DNA from 3 places in the Polaromonas aquatica genome. Region 2 is predicted to be linked to each of the others. Evidence: predicted binding sites of a transcription regulator. Region 2 holds the regulator's gene; each other region holds the start of a gene.
What was found. Region 2 encodes FNR, which switches genes on or off when oxygen is low (the NO sensors DNR and NnrR bind a similar motif). Its sites were predicted from a motif close to TTGATNNNNATCAA; they were not measured.
Positions count from the first base shown of each region.

Region 1: the regulator FNR is predicted to act here: its motif matches at 3,048-3,061, upstream of cyoA (ubiquinol oxidase subunit II).
Region 3: the regulator FNR is predicted to act here: its motif matches at 2,677-2,690, upstream of ACFQND_RS09245 (fatty acid desaturase).

Region 1 covers NZ_JBHSRS010000082.1:221,305-228,736, reverse strand. The annotation lists gene tldD (metalloprotease TldD) at 1-283, opposite strand, end outside; gene rodA (rod shape-determining protein RodA) at 387-1,541, opposite strand; gene ACFQND_RS18835 (MFS transporter) at 1,615-2,955, opposite strand; gene cyoA (ubiquinol oxidase subunit II) at 3,109-4,188, shown strand; gene cyoB (cytochrome o ubiquinol oxidase subunit I) at 4,237-6,240, shown strand; gene cyoC (cytochrome o ubiquinol oxidase subunit III) at 6,233-6,895, shown strand; gene cyoD (cytochrome o ubiquinol oxidase subunit IV) at 6,892-7,317, shown strand; gene ACFQND_RS18810 (SURF1 family protein) at 7,343-7,432, shown strand, end outside.
Region 2 covers NZ_JBHSRS010000013.1:16,248-23,679, reverse strand. The annotation lists gene ACFQND_RS04250 (ABC transporter ATP-binding protein) at 1-717, opposite strand, end outside; gene ACFQND_RS04245 (extracellular solute-binding protein) at 718-1,875, opposite strand; gene ACFQND_RS04240 (sulfite exporter TauE/SafE family protein) at 2,019-2,708, opposite strand; gene hemN (oxygen-independent coproporphyrinogen III oxidase) at 2,708-4,090, opposite strand; gene fnr (fumarate/nitrate reduction transcriptional regulator Fnr) at 4,285-5,004, shown strand; gene ACFQND_RS04225 (hypothetical protein) at 4,998-5,258, opposite strand; gene ACFQND_RS04220 (FixH family protein) at 5,245-5,538, opposite strand; gene ccoG (cytochrome c oxidase accessory protein CcoG) at 5,574-7,001, opposite strand; gene ccoP (cytochrome-c oxidase, cbb3-type subunit III) at 7,073-7,432, opposite strand, start outside.
Region 3 covers NZ_JBHSRS010000018.1:167,272-174,703, forward strand. The annotation lists gene ACFQND_RS09240 (FMN-binding glutamate synthase family protein) at 1-1,538, shown strand, start outside; gene ACFQND_RS09245 (fatty acid desaturase) at 1,526-2,575, opposite strand; gene ACFQND_RS09250 (SDR family oxidoreductase) at 2,832-3,590, opposite strand; gene ACFQND_RS09255 (enoyl-CoA hydratase/isomerase family protein) at 3,600-4,367, opposite strand; gene ACFQND_RS09260 (CaiB/BaiF CoA transferase family protein) at 4,364-5,596, opposite strand; gene ACFQND_RS09265 (MaoC family dehydratase) at 5,620-6,078, opposite strand; gene ACFQND_RS09270 (hypothetical protein) at 6,081-6,530, opposite strand; gene ACFQND_RS09275 (Bug family tripartite tricarboxylate transporter substrate binding protein) at 6,804-7,432, shown strand, end outside.

The sequences.
Region 1 (7,432 bases), on a different contig from region 2:
CGCCCTGGTCAATGCTGAAAGAGCCAGTCTTGACGATGCCTTCTTCCAGGCTCCAGCCTTCGCTGCGGGTGTATTGGAAATACAGGTCGGCGTCATCCGCACCATGGGAAGTGATTTCACCCAGCGCGCGGCTCAGGTGCGCTTCCGTCAGGCCAAACGGCGCAAGCAACAGCTTTTGCGCGATCTCCAGGCGTTCCGATGTCGACGCGGCCGTTGGCCGGACTGTGGAAGAGGTGATTGAGGCGTTGAGTGCTGATGCGGGAGATGGGCGGAGTGAGGTCATTCGGCCATTGTAGGCAGTCTGGCTTCTGGTTACGCAGCCAAGGGTATGTCATGGCCGCCGCACCTGGCCGCCCCGGGCAAGCTCAGCCCCCTCGGGGGCTGCCTCATGACTGCACCAGCCGCTTGGCCTTGGCAATCGACATCAAAATGCCGACGGCCAGCCCAAGTGTGACCATGGCCGTGCCGCCATAACTGATGAAGGGCAAGGGCACGCCCACCACCGGCAGGATGCCGCTGACCATGCCCATGTTGACAAACGCGTAGGTGAAAAAAATCATGGTCACGGCACCGGCCAGCAAGCGGGAAAACAAAGTTGGCGCCTCCATCGCAATGGCCAGGCCGCGCAGGACCAGGAAGATGAAGCTGGCGATCAGCAGCAGGTTGCCGACCAGCCCGAACTCCTCGGAAAACGCCGCAAAAATAAAGTCGGTGGTGCGCTCGGGTATGAACTCCAGGTGCGTCTGCGTGCCGGCCATGAAACCCTTGCCCAGAACACCGCCCGAGCCAATGGCAATCATGCCCTGGATGATGTGAAAACCCTTGCCCAGCGGGTCCCGGGAAGGGTCCAGCAAGGTGCAGATACGTTGCTGCTGGTAGTCGTGAAGAACCGGCCAGCGCATGCCGTCGGCGCACAGCTGCGGTTCAAACCAGACAATCAGAAAGATACCCAGCAGCCCGATCATGACCGGAGGGGCAATCAGCTTCCAGCTCAGGCCCGCAAAAAAGATCACAGCAAGGCCGGCAGCCAGCACCAGCAGCGAAGTACCCAGGTCGGGCTGCCGCATGATCAGGCCCACCGGTACCACCAGCAGCACGCCGGCCACCAGGAAGTCCAGCGGCCGCAACTGGCCTTCGCGCTTCTGGAACCACCAGGCCAGCATCAGCGGCATGGCGATCTTGAGGATTTCACTTGGCTGGACCACCACGCCCACATTGAGCCAGCGGCGGGCGCCTTTTTTGGTGATGCCGAAGATCGCCACCGCGATCAGCAGCATCACGCCCACGGTATACAACGGCACGGCAAAAGTCATCAGGCGCTGCGGCGGGATTTGCGCCACCACGAACATGATGGCACCGGCAATCAGCATGTTGCGGCCATGGTCGACAAAGCGGGTGCCGTGGTCGTAGCCGGACGAATACATGATCAGCAGCCCCGCGCAGACCAGCAAAAAAACCGCGAACGCCAGCGGGCCATCAAAGCCCTCAAACAGCGGCGCGGCGCGCTTGAAAAGGGAAGGTTTGTCGAAAACTGCAGCCATGGAGGGGATTATCTGCCAGCCATGTGTCGCCGGCCTTGCCGGCTTGAATGCCCCGTCAGTACAGCCCTGCGAATCAGCCCCGGAGTTCCCGCGCCCGGTTGATATGCAGCGCCACCAGCGTGCAGACGGCACCGGACAGCAGGTACACACTGACGGCAGCCAGCCCGAAGTGCACCGACAGGCCAAGCGCCACCAGGGGCGCAAAAGCGGCCCCTATCAGCCAGGCCAGGTCGGAGGTGAGTGCGGCACCGGTATAACGGTAGTGCGCCTCGAAATTGGCGGTCACCGCGCCAGCGGCCTGGCCGTAGGACAGCCCCAGCAGTGCAAAACCGAGCAGGATGAATACCTTCTGCCCCAGCGCGCCACCATTGAGCAGCAAGGGCGCAAACAGGCTGAACACCGCGATCAGGCCGGCCAGGATGCCCAGCGTGCTGCGACGGCCGATACGATCTGCAATCCAGCCGGAGGCGACCACACACGGGATCGCAATCACGGCCCCCACCAGTTGAATGGTCAGGACATCGTTGATGGGCTGCGTCGATTGCAGGCTGATCCAGGACAGGGGAAACACCGTGACGAGGTGAAACAGCGCATAACTCGCCAAGGCCGCGAAAGCACCAATCAGCAGGTTGCTGCCGCGATCGCGGATCAGTTCGAGCACAGGGGCCGGCTCTAGGCCATGTTTTTTGAGCAGCCGCTCATACTCATCGGTCACCACCAGCCGCAGGCGGGCGAACAGCGCCACGACATTGATGGCAAACGCCACATAAAAGGGGTAACGCCAGCCCCAGTCCAGAAAGTCGGCGTTGGACAGCTGGGTGTGCAGGTACAGGAACAGCCCGCTGGCCACGATGAAACCAACCGGAGCGCCAATTTGCGGAATCATCGCGTACCAGCCGCGGCGCCGGGACGGCGCGCTCAGCGCCAGCAGCGAAGGCAGGCCGTCCCAGGAACCACCCAGCGCGATACCCTGAAGAAATCGGAACATCGACAAAAATGCGATGGACCAAAAGCCCAATGTGACGTAACCCGGCAAAAAGGCCATGCCCACCGTGGACACGCCCAGCAGGAACAGCGCAATGCCCAGCTTCACCCCGCGGCCCCAAAGGCGCTGGATCTCCATGAACAAGGCGGTCCCCAGCGGCCTGGCCAAAAAGGCAAAGGAAAAGATGACAAACGAATACAGCGTGCCTTCCAGCCTGTCCACAAAAGGGAAAAAGACGGCCGGAAACACCAGCGCCGACGCAATGCCGTAAACAAAAAAGTCGAAATATTCGGATGCCCGGCCAATGATCACACCAACGGCGATCTCGCTGGGTGCGACCGTGGATGCGTCGTCCACGGGACGATCCGCTCGCGGCGACAAGGGGTCTGACAACAAGGACTCTGGATGGCTGTGACTCAGGCTTGACATGCAGTTCTCTCACAATGCAAAAAGTAACAACAAGGGCGTCGACAGACGCGCCTCCGGGGTCCATCATGCCATGGACAAAATGTCCAATTGCCTTGATTTGGATCAAAAGGTAGATTCGGTAGTTCCCCTATTGACAACACCCTTCCGTCCGGCATGCCCTCCAATAAAAAGCTTTTCGGCCTGTTCCTCATTCCAGCCCTGGCCCTGCTAGGCGGCTGCAATGCGGTGCTCCTGAGCCCCTCCGGCGATATCGCCCTGCAACAACGCAACCTGATTTACATCTCGACGGCACTGATGCTGCTTGTCATTGTCCCCGTCATTTTTCTGACCCTGCTGTTCGCCTGGCGCTACCGCAAGTCCAACAACCGCAGCGATTACGACCCCGAATGGCACCATTCCACGCAGCTGGAACTGGTGATCTGGGCGGTTCCGCTGCTGATCATCATCGTGCTGGGCGCGATCACCTGGATCAGCACCCACAAGCTGGACCCTTACCGCCCGCTGGACCGCGTTGACGCGCAGCGCGCCATTCCCGACGGCACCAAGCCCCTGGTCGTAGAAGTCGTGGCACTGGACTGGAAGTGGCTGTTCATCTACCCCGAGCAGGGCATTGCCATGGTCAACGAGATGGCAGCGCCGGTCGACCGCCCCATCCAGTTCAAGATTACCGCCTCCTCAGTCATGAACTCCTTTTTCATTCCCGCCATGGCCGGCCAGATCTACGCCATGCCCGGCATGCAGACCCAGTTGCACGCAATCATCAACAAGCCGGGCGAGTTTGACGGCCTGTCGGCCAACTACAGCGGCGCGGGTTTTTCCGGCATGCGCTTCAAGTTCCATGGCCTGAACGATGGCGACTTCGATCAATGGGTCAAAAAGGTCAAGTCCAGCAGCCAGTCGCTGGACCGCGACACCTACCTGCAGCTCGAAAAACCGAGCGAACGAAACCCCGTCCAGCACTACGCCAAGGTGGCCCCCGAGCTTTACCAGGCCATCCTGAACCGCTGCGTGGAAGCCAACAAGATGTGCATGCACGACATGATGGCGATTGACGCCGGCGGCGGCCTCGGCATGCCCGGCACAGTCAACATCGCCTCCCTGGACAATGCGACGCGCGCCCGCCTGGGCCTGGACGACCAGCCCGTGCGCAGTTACGTCGGCGCCATGTGCAGCCCCGGCAACCCACTGGGCCTGCCGCTGCCGGCGACCGAGCCGGGCACACGCCCCATCTGATGCCGCGCACCCTCGCCGCACCCTCTTTCCCCTCCTCACGCACCCACGATGTCCGACCATATTGATTTAACGAAGCTCATCTTCGGCCGCCTCTCCTGGGAGGCGATTCCACTCCACGAGCCCATCCTGCTGGTGACCTTTGCGGCCGTCATGCTGGGCGGGCTGGCCATTCTTGCGGCGCTGACCAAGTTCCGCCTGTGGGGCCCCTTGTGGCGTGACTGGTTCACCAGCATCGACCACAAGAAAATCGGCATCATGTACGTGGTGCTGGGCCTGGTGATGCTGCTGCGCGGCTTTTCCGACGCGCTGATGATGCGGCTGCAGCAGGCCATCGCCTTCGGCGACAACCTGGGTGTGCTGCCACCGCACCACTACGACCAGATCTTTACCGCGCACGGCGTGATCATGATCTTCTTCGTGGCCATGCCGCTGGTGACGGGCCTGATGAACTACGTGGTGCCGCTGCAAATCGGCGCGCGCGACGTGGCCTTCCCCTTCCTCAACAACTTCAGCTTCTGGATGACCGCCAGCGGCGCCATCCTGGTGATGGCTTCGCTGTTTGTCGGCGAATTCGCCAAGACCGGCTGGCTGGCGTATCCGCCGCTGTCGGGCATCATCAACAGTCCGGACGTGGGAGTGGACTACTACATCTGGTCGCTGCAGCTGGCGGGGGTTGGAACACTTTTATCAGGCATCAACCTGCTGGCCACCATCATCAAGATGCGTGCGCCCGGCATGACCCTGATGAAGATGCCCGTGTTCACCTGGACCGCCCTGTGCACCAACATCCTGATCGTTGCCGCCTTCCCGGTGCTGACCGCCGTGCTGGGGCTGCTGGGCCTGGACCGCTACGCCGGCACCAACTTCTTCACGACGGAGTTCGGCGGCAACGCCATGATGTACGTGAACCTGATCTGGATCTGGGGCCACCCCGAGGTCTACATTTTGATCCTGCCGCTGTTCGGCGTGTTCTCTGAAGTCGTGGCCACCTACAGCCGCAAGCGCCTGTTTGGTTACTCGTCCATGGTCTACGCGACCTTTGCCATCACCATCCTGTCCTACCTGGTGTGGCTGCACCACTTCTTCACCATGGGTTCGGGCGCCAGCGTCAATGCCTTCTTCGGCATCACGACCATGATCATCTCCATCCCGACCGGGGCGAAGATTTTCAACTGGCTGTTCACCATGTACCGCGGCCGCATCACCTTTGATCTGCCCATGATGTGGACCATAGGCTTCATGGTGACCTTCGCCATAGGCGGCATGACCGGCGTGCTGCTGGCCGTGCCACCGGCCGACTTCGTGCTGCACAACAGCCTGTTCCTGATCGCCCACTTCCACAACGTGATCATTGGCGGCGTGCTGTTCGGCCTGTTCGCCGGCATCACCTACTGGTTCCCCAAGGCCTTTGGTTACAAACTCGATCCGTTCTGGGGCAAATGCTCGTTCTGGTTCTGGCTGGTCGGCTTCTACCTGGCCTTCATGCCTCTGTATGTGCTGGGTTTCATGGGTGTCACGCGCCGCATGAGCCACTTCGAAGACCCGTCCCTGCAGATCTGGTTCCAGATCGCGGCCTTCGGTGCCGTGCTGATCGCGCTGGGTATTGCCTCGATGCTGATCCAGTTCGTGGTCAGCTACATCCGCCGCGACTCGCTGCGCGACAACACCGGCGACCCCTGGGATGGCCGCACGCTGGAGTGGTCGACCTCGTCGCCGCCGCCGGCCTACAACTTCGCCTTCACCCCCGTGGTGCATGAAATCGATGCCTGGTGGGACATGAAAAAGCACGGTTATGTGCGGCCGATAGATGGGTTCATTCCCGTGCACATGCCCAGGAACACGGCCGCCGGCGTCATCCTTGCCGCCATCGCCACGGTTTGCGGCTTTGCCCTGATCTGGCACATGTGGTTGCTGGCGGTGCTGTCCTTCGTGGCCATCGTCGCCGCAGCCATTTACCACTCGTTCAACTACAAACGCGACTACTACATCCCTGCAGATGAAGTGACCCGCATCGAAAACGACCGCACCCGTTTGCTGGCCAGCCATGCTTGATACCACCGCACCCTTGACCTCCCCCCCGGCCGGCGCCGCTGCGCTGCAAAACCCGGGCGCGCTCAGCGAACGCTTCTTCCTGCGCCGCGAGCATCACCCGGCCAACGGCACCCTGCTCGGCTTCTGGCTCTACCTGATGAGCGACTGCCTCATCTTTGCCTGCCTGTTTGCCTGCTATGCGGTGCTGGGCCGAAGCTATGCGGCCGGCCCTTCGGGCGCCGACCTGTTCGACCTGCCGCTGGTGGCCCTGAACACCTCGCTGCTGCTGCTGTCCTCCATCACCTATGGTTTTGCCATGCTGGAGATGCAGAAGAAAAAACTCAATGCCGTGCTGGTCTGGCTGGGCATCACCGGCCTGCTGGGCGCAGGCTTCCTGGGCCTCGAAATGTATGAGTTCATGCACTTCATCCACGAAGGCGCGGGCCCGCAACGCAGCGCTTTCCTGTCGTCCTTTTTCGCACTGGTCGGCACCCACGGCCTGCACGTTTTCTTCGGCATCATCTGGCTGATCACACTGATGTTCCAGGTCAAGCGCCACGGCCTGGGCGTTGAAAACCGCCGGCGCCTGATGTGTTTGTCGATGTTCTGGCACTTTCTGGACGTGGTCTGGATTGGCGTCTTCACCTTTGTTTACCTGATGGGAGCCCTGCCATGAGCGCGCATACCAACCACGACCATGACAGCGCACAGGATGCGCACAACCACGAGCACCATGACGACGAGCACGGGCATGACGACAGCGGCGCCAGCCACAGCACCTTGAGCGGTTATGTGACAGGCTTCATCCTTGCCGTTTTCCTGACCGCCATTCCCTTCTGGCTGGTCATGGGCAAGGTCTTTGAGAGCTCCAGCACCACCGCACTGGTACTAATGGCTTTTGCCGCGGTGCAGATAGTGGTTCACATGATTTATTTCCTGCACATGAACACCCGTTCCGAGGGCGGCTGGTCCTTCCTGGCCCTGCTGTTCACCCTGCTGATCGTCGGGATTGCACTGGCCGGCTCGCTTTGGGTCATGTACCACATGAACGCCAACATGATGCCCATGTCCATCCACGACATGAAAAACATGCCCTGAGCTTGCGCCAGGCTTGATCACAACCATGGCCAGCCGCGCGCCGCGTTCCACGGCAAGTTGTCTCGCGCTGGCTGTCCTCGCCATCCTGCTGTTTACAGGTTTTCTGGCGCTAGGC
Region 2 (7,432 bases):
GTCAGCCACAAAACGGCAGTTCGGGTGCTCGTAAATCTCCTTTGGCGTACCTACCTGCAGTACGCGGCCGTGGCTCATGACCGCGATGCGCGAGGCCATGGCCATGGCTTCCTCCTGGTCATGCGTCACCATGACGCAGGTCACACCCACCGACTCCAGGATATTGACCAACTCGAACTGTGTACGTTCACGCAGCTTTTTATCCAGCGCGCCCAGGGGCTCGTCGAGCAGCAGCAACTGCGGTTTTTTCGCCAGGCTGCGGGCCAGCGCCACACGCTGTTGCTGCCCGCCCGAAAGCTGCTGCGGCTTGCGTTTGGCAAAGGCTTCCAGTTGCACAAGCTTGAGCATTTCTTCAACCCGCGCAGCGATCTGGTCTTTGGGCATGCCTTCGCGCTTGAGGCCGAAAGCAATGTTGTCCCAGATGTTCAGGTGCGGAAACAGCGCATACGACTGGAACATCATGTTGATCGGCCGCTCGTAGGGCGGCATCGAGGCGATATCCACGCCATCCAGCACCACCGCGCCCGAGGTGGGTTTTTCGAACCCGGCCAGCATGCGCAGCAAAGTGGACTTGCCGCAGCCAGAGCTGCCCAGCAATGCAAAAATCTCGCCTTTGTTGATGGACAGCGAGACGTCATCAACGGCGGCGACGCCGTCGAAACGCTTGACCAGCTGCTCAGTCCGCAAAAAGCCGTCCACCGGCAACCCCCCTGTCACTCAGGCGCCTTTTTTGAACAGGGTGAAGACGTTGCTCATGGACTGGCGAGCTTCATTGCTGAAGCTCGCAGGCGGCACCATCTTCTGTAAATTCGCGGCATCAGGAAACACCGCCTGGTCCTTGACTATCTCGGGTTTGACGTTGGCCAGGCTGGCCTTGTTGGCCGTTGCGTAGCCCAGTTCATTGGTCAGCGACGCGGATACTTCTGGCCGCAGGAAGTAGTTGATAAAGGCCAGCGCATTATTGGGGTGTTTGGCGTCCTTGGGGATGGCCAGGTTGTCAAAGAAGATCAGCCCACCGGTACTGGGCAGCAGGGCTTCCACCTCGTTGCCGTTGTTGTTCTCCATGGCACGGCCGCGCGCGATGTTGATGTCACCGGCCCAACCCAGTGCAACGCAGGCCTTCCCGGCCGCCAGGTCGTCAATCATGGTGCTGGAGAACAGGCGGATATGCGGGCGCACCTTGGCGAGCATTTCACCGGCAGCCTTGTGGTCCTCAGGATCATTGGAATAGGCATTTTTGCCGAGATAGTGCATGGCCGGCGGAATCACCTCGGTCGGGGAATCAAGGTAGGCAATGCCGCAGGATTTGAGTTTGGCCGTGTACACCGGGTTGAAGACCAGTTCCCAGGCATTGCCCGGCATGGGCGTGTCACCCAGCGCCTTGGCCACTTTGGCCTTGTTGATGCCTACCGTGACAAAACTCCAGGCCCAGGGCACCAGATACGCATTCCCCGGGTCAATGGCGTCCAGCTTGCTCATGAGCGCTGGGTCCAGGTTGCCGTAGTTGGCCAGTTTGGTTTTGTCCAGCTTCTGCAGCAGCCCGGCGTCAATCTGCGGCTTGGCAAATACCGCGCCGGGCACCACGATGTCATAGCCCGTGTTGCCCGCCACCAGTTTGGCCTGCAGGGCTTCATTGTTTTCAAAGGTCTGGTAGTTGACCTTGATGCCCGCTTCTTTCTCGAAATTCGCCACCATGTCTTTGGCGATGTAGTCGGGCCAGTTGTAGATATTGAGAACTTTATCTTCGGCGTTGGCGACTACGGCAGGTGCACTGCCGGCCGTCGCCGGCGCCGCAGCTGCGGGTGCTTCATCCTTCTTGCCGCAAGCTACCAATGCGATGGCCGAGAACGCAAAACACCACAACTGCTTTTTCATAATGTCTTTTTAAATCCGTGAAGAATGTCAGAAAACAGACGCCCGGGGCTTTGTACTTCACCCGGGAAAACGGATTGTAAGAGCTATTTCTGGCCTTCTTGCGGCCACGTCCTGCTGTGTCGCCGCACGCGATTGGTGCATCTCTAAGGCGTCAGACACCAGGGTGCCGTGTTGTTCACCAGGCCCATCCACAGCGCGCCCAGGGAGGTCACGAACAGCGCCAGGCCGGCCAGCCGGATGGCCCACTGCCCCGAACCCTGCCCGCGCAGCCGAAGCCACAGCCATGGCCCGGCCATCAGGGAAACACCGCTGCCCAGGGCAAACAGTGCCATGACGGCAGCGCCTTCCTGCATGCTGCTGCCCAGCGCAGCCACCAGCAAGGCCGAGTAGAGCAAACCACAAGGCAGCAAGGACCACAATGCACCCAGCAGGATCGGCGCACCAAGCCCAGCCCTTCCGGTTTGGCCGCCCGCAATGGAACGCACCCGGCCCCAGACCGCGCGCGCAGAATCCTCAAGCCACGCAGGCTGGCGCGCCCGCCAGAGCAGCATCAGCCCCAGCAGGGCCGCAGCCACATGAAAAAGCGTCCAGACGGGCCTGAGGGCCGCGGAATGAATGCTGAGCCAGCCCAGCCCCTGCATTGATGCAGCAGCCAGGCCGCCCAGGGTGGAATACCCCACAACCCTGCCCGCCTGAAAACCCCAGATGGCCAGTGTGCTGGCCCCACCGCCAGCACGTCCCATACCCGCGCAAGCCGCACCGCACATCACCACGCAGTGAGGCCCTCCGGCAAGCCCCATCAGCAAGGCCGTGGCTAGAAGGGTCGCAGACATCAAATGATTTTCGAAAACCTGGCGCGGTTGCGGTCAGCCTGCAAATAGCGGTCAAACACCATGGCGACAGCGCGCACAAAAAACCAGCCCTGGGCACTTACCTCGATACCGGAATCACTCAAACGAACCAGTCCCTGATCGGCAAGCGCTGCGAGCGCCTCCATCTCTGCCGCAAAGTAACTCCGGAAATCAACCAGGTAAGCCAGCTCAATGGACTCAAACTGCAGTTGCCCCTGGCACATCAATGCCATGATGACGGCGCGCCTGAGCAGATCATCGCGCGACAGGGCCAGGCCGCGAACAACCGGCAGGCGCCCCTGATCGAGATGGTCGTAATACTCTTCCAGCGTCTTGGCATTCTGGCTGTAGGTGGCACCAACGCGGCCTATGGCGGAAACGCCCAGCGCAATCAGGTCGCAGTCGGGCTGGGTACTGTAGCCCTGGAAATTTCGGTGCAAGCGGCCCTGCCGTTTGGCAACAGCCAGCGCATCGCCGGGCAAGGCGAAATGATCCATGCCCACATAAACATAGCCGGCAGCGTCAAACGCCGCCAGTGAACGGGAAAACATGGCCATCTTGGCGGAGGCATCGGGCAATTCAGCCGTTGCAATGCGGCGCTGCGGCTTGAAACGTTCCGGCAGGTGCGCATAGGCATAAAGCGCAACCCGGTCAGGCCGCAATGCCGTCACTTGCTCAAGTGTCCGGTCAAATGATTCCGGCGTCTGCATGGGCAGGCCATAAATCAGGTCAACATTGATGGACTCAAAACCTTTCGAACGGGCAGCGTCAACCAGGCCGAACACCTGCTCCGCTGGCTGGACACGGTGCACTGCCCGCTGTACGGCCGGATCAAAATCCTGCACGCCAAAGCTCAGCCGGTTGAACCCCAGTTCGGCCAGCACTGCAAGCCGGGCCTCATCGACGGTTCGCGGATCAATTTCAATCGAATACTCACCACCCGGGGTAAATGAAAAACTGCGGCGCAACAGGGCCATCAATGCCCTGAGCTGCATGTCGTTCAGGAAAGTCGGCGTGCCTCCACCCAGATGCAGCTGGCTCACGACCTGACCAATACCTGCATGGGCCACTTGCAAATCGATTTCGCGGCCCAGGTAACGCAGGTATTCATCGGCCTTGCCGTGATGCCTGGTGATGATCTTGTTGCATGCGCAGTAGTAACACAGGGACTCGCAAAACGGAATGTGGACGTACAGGGACAGCGGCAACGCCATGGCTGCGGCGCCGCCATGGCGTTGCGACAGCGCCTGTGCATAGTCATCCGCAGCAAAGGCCTCGACAAAGCGGTCCGCTGTCGGATAGGAGGTATAACGCGGCCCGTTCAGGTCAAATCTGCGCAGCAGGTCGGGCGAAACAACACTCATGAACTGATTTCCTTGGAAGAATGCACACTGTGCCGCCAAATATCAGCCCTCGCCTTGACCTGTATCAAACCCTCCGCAGTCCCACATCGGCATAATCTGATCTACATCATGGATTCGTTGCGTTCGCGACGGATGCCGCCTCTTTCACGGAAAAACGACCTAAACACCAACCGGACTGTTCACACTGCCCCCAAATGCTCAAAGAAACCATCAAAGTAGCCTGTTCGAGTTGTAATCTGCGCGAACTGTGCATGCCTGTTGGCCTAAACACCCAGGAGCTGATCCGTGTTGACGAACTGGTGGCAACCCGGCGGACCGTCAAGCGCGGCGCGGCACTTTTCCACACGGGGGAAAAATTCACCTCGCTGTATGCCATTCGCAGCGGCTTCTTCAAAACCGGCATCACGACTGAAGACGGACGGGACCAGGTCACCGGCTTTCAGATGGCCGGTGAAATCATCGGCCTGGATGGCATCGTCAACGAGCAGCACACCTGCGATGCCGTGGCGCTTGAAGACGCCGAGGTGTGCGTGATGCCCTTCGACCGCATTGAGGAAATCTCAAGGGAGGTCAATGCCCTCCAGCACCACGTGCACAAGATCATGAGCCGGGAAATCGTGCGGGACCACGGCGTGATGCTGCTGCTCGGGAGCATGCGGGCCGAAGAGCGGCTGGCCGCCTTCCTGCTCAACCTGGTGCAGCGCCTGCAGGCACGTGGTTTTTCGAAATCCGAACTGGTGTTGCGCATGACACGCGAGGAAATCGGCAGCTACCTGGGCATGAAACTCGAAACCGTGAGCCGCACGTTTTCAAAATTTGCCGATGATGGCGTGATTGCGGTAAAGCAGCGCAACATCCACATCCTGGACGCCGATGCGCTAAAGCGCATTGTCAATGTGCCCCAGTGTCATTGATTGATGGCGTCAGGCTCGGCAAGCCATAACACCAGGCCATTGCTGATCACAGCGATAAACCAAAACATAAAAAAAGCCACCGTATAAACGCCCTTGCGGCTTGCCTGCAGCTCAAGGCCTGGCCAATGAATCTCGCCAGGGTCAATCATCGAAAAAACCAGCACTTCAAGCAGGCAGGCCGCCAAAAAGGCCGGCCAGATGATGAGTCCCCAGCGTTTGAGACCCTGGGCTTCAGGCTGGTCATGGTTTTTCATTGCTTTTTCCCCCGGTTGCGCTGTGGTTGCGGCCCGTCTGGGCCGGCTGCATCAGCGGTTTTGCCGCATTCACCTCCCGGCTGATCTCAAGCCCCTCACGGTAAGAGTCCTCTGATACAACGGCGTCCGGCCCCTGCATGATGTAGAACGCAGTGACGATACAGGCCAGCACCGCCGACAGCGGCCCGGCAATCACCATCCAGACATAGGGCTCTTTCCACCATGGGCGGACTTCAGGCGAATGCAGCATGTTTGCACTGTCTCTACTGGCGGGGTTCATGAAAAAGTCCTCCACAAGGATATTAGGAAAACACCTTAACGCGGTACCAGGAAAACCGATTTTTCGACGACTTCATCCTGCGAAGCGCCCTGCTTCGAAATCACAAAGGTAATGGGATGAGAGCCCGCAGCCACGGCATCGGGCGGCACCTGCACCCGCACCGGAACCCAGCGCGCACCGGCGGCGTCGACCACCACCTGCGCGTCGGACACAATCCGGGCTCCCGCCATCCCCTCCACCTTGAGCACATACTGCTGATCATGCTCGGTTGCATTCATGATCTGCAGGCCGTAAACATTTTCAATCTGACCCTGGCCCACCTGGCGGGCCATCGCGCCACGGTCGCGCACCACGTCCACCTTGAACGAAGGCCGAACCAGCAAGGCCCACAGCATCCCCGTACCGATGGCCACCAGCACCGCCGTGTACACAAGAACCCGGGGCCGCCGCACCCGGCGAAACATCGCGGAACGGGACAGTTTCTGGTCCATGCCGTTCTGTGTGCTGTAGCGGATCAGCCCGCGCGGGTAGTTCATTTTTTCCATGACACTGTCGCACACGTCGATGCAGGCCGAGCAGCTGATGCATTCATATTGCAGGCCATCACGAATGTCTATGCCCGTGGGGCAAACCTGCACGCACAGGCCGCAGTCAATGCAGTCTCCCAGACCTTTGGCGCGGTACTGGGCCAGTGCTTCGCTGCGCCGACGTGAGCCCCGGTGCTCGCCCCGCGCGCCGTCGTAGGTAACGATCAGCGTGTCGCGGTCAAACATCGCGCTCTGGAAGCGGGCATAAGGGCACATGTATTTGCACACCTGCTCGCGCATCCAGCCGGCATTGCCATAAGTCGCAAAGCCGTAGAAAAGCACCCAGAACAATTCCCACGGCCCCAGAGCCCAGCTTCCAACCGCGCCCAGCAGCTCGCGAATCGGCGTGAAATAACCGACAAACGTAAAGCCCGTCCACAAGCCAATCGTTATCCAGACCGCATGCTTGGCAGTCTTGCGGAAAATTTTGGCAATACTCCAGGGGCCCTTATCCAGGCGCATCCGGGCTATCCTGTCACCTTCAATCCTGCGCTCCACCCACATGAAAATTTCGGTATAAACCGTTTGTGGGCAGGCGTAGCCACACCAAAGCCGGCCCGCCACCGCCGTGAACAGGAAGAGCGACAGCGCGCTGATAACCAGCAGGCCTGTCAGGTAAATCAGGTCCTGCGGGTAAAGCACCAGGTTGAAGATATAAAACCGGCGCGCCCCCAGATCAAACAGCATGGCCTGCCGATCGTTGATAGTCAGCCAGGGCAAGCCGTAAAACACCAGTTGCGTGGCCCAGACCATGGCCCAGCGCCATTGGTTAAACCAGCCCGAAACGCCTTTTGCGTAGATCTTCTTTTCTGACTGGTACAGCGACACGATGCCGGAGGAGTCATCTGCCGCGACTGCCGCATCCCGGCTACTCACGGCCGCTATCGGAATGACTGGCTGTCCCGGGGAAAATCTGTCTGAATGAGGTGCCACGCGACGCTGTATTTTCAGGGTTTAGGGGTGGCCGCAGGTGCAGGGAAACTGCTGCCGGAAAGGCTCAGCACATAGGCCGCCACCACATGGATCTGGTCAGCCGTCAGCTTGGGCGCCTGAGCCGGCATGACATTGGTTTTGCCGTTTTTGATCATGTTGACAATGGCGGCCTCCCCCCAGCCGTGTAGCCAGTAGTCATCCGTCAGATTTGGTGCGCCCAGGGTCTTGTTGCCCTTGCCGTCGATACCATGGCATGCAGCACAGGCCGAAAACCTGGCCTTGCCGCTGAATGCCTTGATTTCGTTGTGGGGACTGCCGGACAGCGACAGAACATAGTTGGCCAACTCGCTCATCTGGGCCTCCCCGCCTACGGC
Region 3 (7,432 bases), on a different contig from region 2:
CGGTGATAGGGCACATGCGTTTCCTGCTGGAGTTCATACGGCCGGAGATGCGCCAGTACTTCATCGAAAGCGACAGCGAGGCCACGCCGTTTTCGCGTGCCCAGCGTTCGCTGGTCTACCAGCGCGCCAAGGGCGACCCCGACAACCAGCCCTTTGGCACGCACCTGGATGTGGGCGCGCAAGGATACGAATGGGTCAACCATTCGATGTCGCCGACCAAACTGCCGTCGCACGACTTCCGCATCTGGATAGGCGGCACGCCGGAGCAACCCTCGGCCTCTAGGGAGCCCTGCACCCAGCCCTACCACGGCAGTGTTTTTAATATCTCGGCGCTGAGCTTTGGTTCGCTCTCGGCCAACGCCATCCTGGCGCTGAACAAGGGCGCCAAACTCGGCGGCTTTGCGCATGACACGGGGGAAGGCTCGATATCCGAACACCACCGTGTGTACGGCGGCGACCTGATCTGGGAGATCGGTTCAGGTTATTTTGGTTGCCGCAATGAAGACGGCAGCTTTAGCGAAGAGCGTTTCAGCGCCAACGCGCGCGACCCACAGGTCAAGCTGATAGAGATCAAGATGAGCCAGGGCGCCAAACCAGGCCACGGCGGCATACTGCCCGGGCCCAAGGTCACCGCTGAAATCGCCGCCGCGCGCGGTATCCCCGAGGGCCAGGACTGCATCTCGCCGTCCAGCCACAGCGCCTTTTCAACCCCGGTGGAGATGATGCATTTCATCGCCCGCCTGCGCAAACTCTCGGGCGGCAAACCCACCGGCTTCAAGTTCTGCATAGGCCATCCCTGGGAATGGTTTGCAATAGTCAAGGCCATGCTGGAAACCGGCATCACGCCGGACTTCATCGTGGTTGACGGCGCGGAAGGCGGCACCGGCGCGGCGCCGGTCGAATTCAGCGACCACGTAGGCGCACCGCTGCAGGAGGGTTTGCTGCTGGTACACAACACGCTGATAGGCGTGAACCTGCGCAACCGTATCTCCATAGGCGCAGCCGGCAAGGTTGTCAGCGCCTTCGACCTGGTGCGCCTGATGGCGCTGGGCGCGGACTGGTGCAATGCCGGGCGCGGCTTCATGATGGCGCTGGGCTGCATACAGGCGCAGAGCTGCCACACCGGCAAATGCCCGACCGGCGTGACCACACAGGACCCGGTGCGCCAGCAGGCGCTGGTGGTGCCAGACAAGGCCGAACGCGTACGCAACTTCCACCGCAGCACCTTGCATGCGCTGCAGGAACTGGTGCAGGCCGCCGGGCTGACGCATCCGCAGGAAGTCAACGCACACCACATCGTGCGGCGCCTGACCGACACCGAGGTGCGGCTGCTCAGCAACCTGATCATGCAGGTCGAGCCCGGCGCACTGCTGGGCCCCCTGGATCAGCAGAACAATGTGTTTCGCTACTACTGGCCGCTGGCGAGCGCGCACAGCTTCCGGGCCAACAGTGCTGCCATCCAGGTACAAGGCCTCTCGCCGGCCCGCCCTGGCGATCCCTCCGCCGAAGTACCCGGACTTGCGGGTCAGCCCGCCTGACGGCCGGCGAAGTCCGTCCAGCATTGCCGCTCAAAATCGTAAAGCTTGCATTGCCGTGCCGTCCGGAAATACCAGGCCCATGAAAACGGCTGGACCACGATACGGCCCGGCAGTTTTTCTTCCAGCAGCGCTTGCGCCCGCTTGAGGCGGTACAGCGGCACACCCATGTCGACATGGTGCGCCGTGTGCTCCATGATGTGGTGCAGGGCCGTGCCCAGACCTGCACCAAAGGTCAGGTGCACCGTGGTGGACACAAACGGACTGGCGGCCGACCAGTCCGCCTTTTTGTCGTACCAGGCCACGCTGGCATGGGTGTGATGAACGTAAACGACAAAACCTATCAGGGCATTCCAGACAAAAAGCGGCAGCACAAAAGCGGTCAATAAAAGCCAGGGCAGCGACTGGCCTGTGGCGGATGCGGCATACACCAGCGCCAGAATCCACGCGATCGCCACAGCTGTCACCAGCACACAATCGGCCGTGAAAATGCTGCGGCGTGTGGGCATGATTTGCCTTGACGGAAAGTACATCCGCTTCCACCAGATCTCAAGCGCGTAATACAGCCCCGGCGCCCAGCCGCTGCGGTAAACGCGCTCGCACAACTGGCGCCAGGCAGGCAGGTTCCGGTAGTCTTCAAGAGACAGCGGCTGCCAGACAAAGTCAAACGCCCTGAGATTGGTGTACCCGTGATGCACGACATTGTGGCCCACATCCCAAAGGCTGTAGGGCGTCAGCGAAGGCATGAACACCAGCCGCCCCAGCCAGCGGTTGAGCCGCCGATGTCGCGTGAAGCTCTGGTGGCATGCGTCATGGCCCAGAATAAAAAGCCGGCCGATCACCAGACCGGCAAGGGCTCCGGCCAGCAGCTGCAGCACGGGGTGCGGCAACAGCACTGCGCCGGCAAGCATTGCCGTGAAAAGAATCAGGTCCAGCCCCACCAGGCTTAAAGCCCAGGCCGTGTTTTTGCGACTCACGGGCGCCAGCCATGAACGGATGATTTTTCGGTGCGGAATCGGGTCAAGGGGATGGACGGGCATTGAGTGGAGCAGATGGCGAGGCGCTTCAAGGCACTCTTTCACAGCCCCCTGAAACCTCTGTAGCAAAGCCTCTCAGCTTACCCGCTGAGGTTTGCGGCATCTTGATCCACGTCAAGCATCACACGGGGCAATCGCATCAAAACCATCAAGTCATGCGCATTGCCTGGTACGCTGATACTGTCGAACAATGTCATTCGCGAGGACTGGCCAACACCCGAAACTTTGATCCCCTGCTACCAATTCAATTTTCGAATGTTCAGCCTACAAGGCGTCCACCATCAACGGGGAGTACCACCCCCGTCACAAATGAGGCCTCTTCCGATGCCAGGTAGACCGCCGCGCTGGCGATGTCCTCAGGCTGGCACAGGCGCCCCAGCGGTATGGTTTTCAGAACCTGCTCAATCCCCGACTCGAGGCTCTCGCCAAACATGGACTCGAACATGGGAGTGAGTCCGGCGGCGGGAGCGATGGCATTGACACGGATGCGGTCTGTTGCCAGTTCTGCGGCCATGGACTGCGTGATGGAAATCATCGCAGACTTGGTCGCGTTGTACCAGGTCATACCCGGTCGTGGGCGTATGCCTGTGACGGAAGCGATATTTATCACATTGCCCCCGCCGCCCTGGCGCATCACCGGCAGGGCATGCACCGCCATGTGGTAGAGGCTTTTGATATTGACGGCCAGCAGGCGGTCCAGGTCTTCTTCGCTGGTCTTTGCAATTCGCGCCGGCTTTTGGGTCAATGCAGCATTGTTGACCAATGCATTAAACCCACCCCAGTGCTCCCGCACTGCAGCGACCATCCTGCCCACCGAGGCACTGTCAGCGACATCGCAGGGCAGTGCCAACGCTTCGCCCCCCCCGCTCTTGAGTTCTTCGGCCACCCGTTGCGCGCTGTCCAGGTGGATGTCAACACAGGCCACGCGCGCACCTTCGGCGGCGAAGCGCCGTACCAGGGCTGCACCGTAGCCAGAACCGGCACCGGTGATCACCGCAGTGGTGTTTATCAGTCGCATGTTTTTTCCTTAAGTACCAGTGAACACCGGCTTGCGTTTCTCGACAAAAGCGCGCTGGGCTTCCTGGGCGTCGGCCGTCTTGCTCATGGCCCTGGTCACATTCTGCTCAAGGCGGTAACCGTCCCTCAGTGAAAGGTTTTCAACCATATTGAACGAGTCTTTGAGCATCCGGATTGACAGCGGACTCTTGGACGCGATCGCATGCGCAATGGCCATGGCTTCGTCCATCACTTTTTCAGGACTCACGCAAGCTTCCAGAACCCCCAGCCGGTACAACTCGGCGGCCGGGATACGCTGCCCCGTCAGCAAGAGCCGGCGAGCCTTGGATGGCGTGAAATGGCGTTGCAGGTATTTGACGCCGCCAGCCAGTCCAACGTCGATTTCGGGCATGCCGAATACAGCGTCTTCGCTAGCCACCAGAATGTCGCAGCACAGCGCCAGGGCCATGCCCGCCCCCAGCGCCGTCCCGTTGACCGCGGCAACCACGGGCTTGGGGCATTCAAGGACGGCGTAAAACATCTCCCGCGCCAGACGATTGAGGACGCTATATTCACCAGGCTCGCCGGTAAGCCGCGTGCGCTCCTTGATGTCTGCGCCAGCGCTAAAAAATTTCCCTGCGCCGGTGAGGACCACTGCGCGCACATCGTCGCGGTCGGGCATGGCGTCGAACACGCGTATCAGCTCCTGCCGCATATCGAGGCCAATGGCATTGACAGGCGTGCGGTTCATCGTGACGGTGGCCACATGGTCCTTGACCGCTACATGAACATTGCTCATCTTGAATCTCCTGAAGTGGTCGTCCTGGGTTGACTGAATGCACCTTGCGCACGTAGCATTTCAATATCGCTATCCCCGATGCCCAACTCGCGCAGCACTTCATCGGTGTGGGCGGCGAGCAGCGGAGGTGGGCGGTTGGGAGCTGGAGGGATGCCGCAAAGATCAAAAGGTGAAGCGACAGCCTTGACCTCGCGGCCGTCCATTTCGAAGCTGGTGATGGCACCTATGGCGGCAAGTTGTGGGTGGTCGGCCGCCTGCCCCAGGTTGTTTACCCTTGCCACATTGACCTTGGCCGGCGCCAGGCGATCAATCAACTCGGCACTGCCCAGGCGAAGCGTTACAGCGGTCATGGCCTGGATCAGGTCGGCGCGGTGGCGCTGGCGGTCCAGCATGCCGCGCCATTCCGGCCGGTCCAGTGCCTGGGCATCCAGCGCAGTGGCGCAGCGTCGCCACATGTCATCGCCGGGCGCAATGATCACCACGCTGCCGTCGGCGGTCGGGAAAACCTGGTTGGGCACGCTGAGATGGTTTGCCGTACCCATGGGCTTGCGGATCGCGCCCGTTACCCAGTACTCCCCGTAGAAATAATTCATCAGGTGGGCAGAGCTGCGGAGCAGCGAACTTTCGACCATCTGCCCCTCGCCTGTACGCTCACGGTGCATGAGCGCGGCCATGATGGCAATGACCAGAGCCAGGCTTGCATGCAGGTCGATGACGGAAGTACCGCAGCGCACGGGCGACCGGTCGGCTTCACCGGTGATGCTCATCAGGCCGCTGTGCGCCTGCAGCGCAACGTCATTGGCACCAAAGTTGGCAAGCGGCCCGACGTTACCGTAGGCCGAAAACTGGCAATAGACGATGTCGGCCCGCTCTGCCCGCAGGTCTTCGTAGCCCAGGCCGTATTTTTCCATGGTGCCCGGCCTGAAGTTGTTCACAACCACGTCGCATTCGCGCACCATGCTGCGTATGGCGCGCTGGCCAGCCTCCGACGCGAGGTTGATCGCGACACTCCGTTTGTTGCGGTTAAGCGCAACAAAGGAAGGGCTGACGGTGATGCCGCTTTCCACCATCTCCTTCGTAACACCGAAGCCGCGCGCCTCATCGCCTTTTCCTGGTTCCTCGACCTTGACCACGTCTGCGCCGAGGTCGCCCAGAACCTGCGTTGCGGCAGGTCCTGCAAACACTCGCGAGAGATCGAGGATGCGCACGCCGTTGAGTACATTCCACATGAAGTTGTCCCGGGCTTAATATGTCAGTTGTGGCGCTGATGCACCAGGGCGTCACCCACGGTGAGTTTTTTTCCCTGATCGTCCTCACACCAGACATCCAGCGAGTAAGCTGTTTCTTTCCCGTCTTTTTCCAGTGCGCTGACGATACGCACGCAGGTGATGACGACCTGATCCTCGTAAATGGGTGCGATGTACTTGGTGCGCAGCCGGCCCTTCGCTGCAGCGGCCGGACCGAACATGTCTATCAGCAGGCCATGAATCCAGTTGGTGGTGATCATGCCGTCAGAGATGATGCCGGGCAGCCCCTGTTTGCGGGCGTAGGCCTCGTCATCGTGGATGGTGGGCGGCTGCGTGTGGATACGGCCGTCATCAACCTGCACCGTTTCCTGGATGTCCACGTACCAGCGCATACGCTCCCGGGTCATGGGGCGAGGCGCCAGACGAAATTCCGTTCCAACCTGGTAGTGTGCAATGTCTGTCATGTTCATTCCCCTTTCCTGCTGCCTTGACGGTCGCTGTACGACACGATGATGGTGTCGCGGTAGGTGACCAGCGGCCGGTTGTCGGCGGCTGCGCGCATGTCGATTTCCATCAACACATAGGTGCGATCGCGTTTCTCATAGCGGTCCACCACTGTTCCGGTGATGCGAAGCGGCACACCCACCGGGATAGGCTCGTGGATGGTGGCGTCGTACTGGTAATGGATGCGGGCGGTAGGGCCAGTACCAGCCGGGCAGGCCGCCTTGTAGAGTTTGAGTTTGTCCAGGTGCACCAGCGTGGGCGGCGCAAATTGCGGCTGCGCGCCCTGATAACACTGTTGATGCAATTCGTTTGCATGGCAGTACTCGCGCACGACAAACTTGCTCATCGAATACTCGATGGGACCCAGCACGTCGCCTTTTTCGAGATCTGTGGTGTAGCGGCCAACAGCCATGATGCTCCTGATGTGTGTTGTGAAGTCATCAGTTATAAGTTCGCACCACTGCAAGAACAAGCACCGTGCCTGAGTAGCAACTGTGCATAAATCGTAAAGATGTCCGTCACGGGTTGCGACCGGGGAAATCCTCGCCTGTCAGGCGATTTGACTAAACACACGGAAACGCTTGATTGCACAAACTGCAAAGGTGCTTCTCGCATTCATGCCTTTTTGGCACGCATGGGAACTGATACGGTCTGCATCACAAGAACACGATTTGGAGACATGACCATGACACGACCCTTTGCCTGTTGGCATCGCGCCCTGGCTATTGCCAGCCTGGCGGCCACCTGCCTCGCGCAGGCCCAGACCTATCCCAACCGGCCCGTGCATTTTGTCGTGCCTTTCGCCGCAGGCGGAGGCTCCGACGTGATGGCGCGCTTGATTGCCGAGCCGCTTTCGCAGCGTCTGGGGCAACCTGTCATTGTGGAAAACAAGCCCGGGGCCAATGCGACCATAGGCGCGGACTATGTGGCGAGGTCGGCCCCGGACGGCCTGAACATGCTGCACACATCACCAGGGCCACAGATTACCAACCCCTTTTTGATGGCCAAGTTGCCCTACGACCCGGTCAAAGACCTGCTGCCGGTTGCCCGTCTTGGTGTCTTTGTCAACGTCCTGGTCGTCAATCCCAGGCTGCCGGTAAAAAATGTTGCAGAGCTGGTGGCCTATGCCAAGGCCAATCCCGGAAAACTCAGCTTTGCAAGTCCGGGCATCGGCTCGGGCGGTCATCTGGCGGGCGAATATCTCAAACGCGTTGCCGGCATAGAGATCGTGCATGTACCCTACAAGGGCACGGGCGCGGCAATTCAGGACCTGGTGGCGGGCAACGTCCAGCTGAGCCTGGACAGCATCGCCGC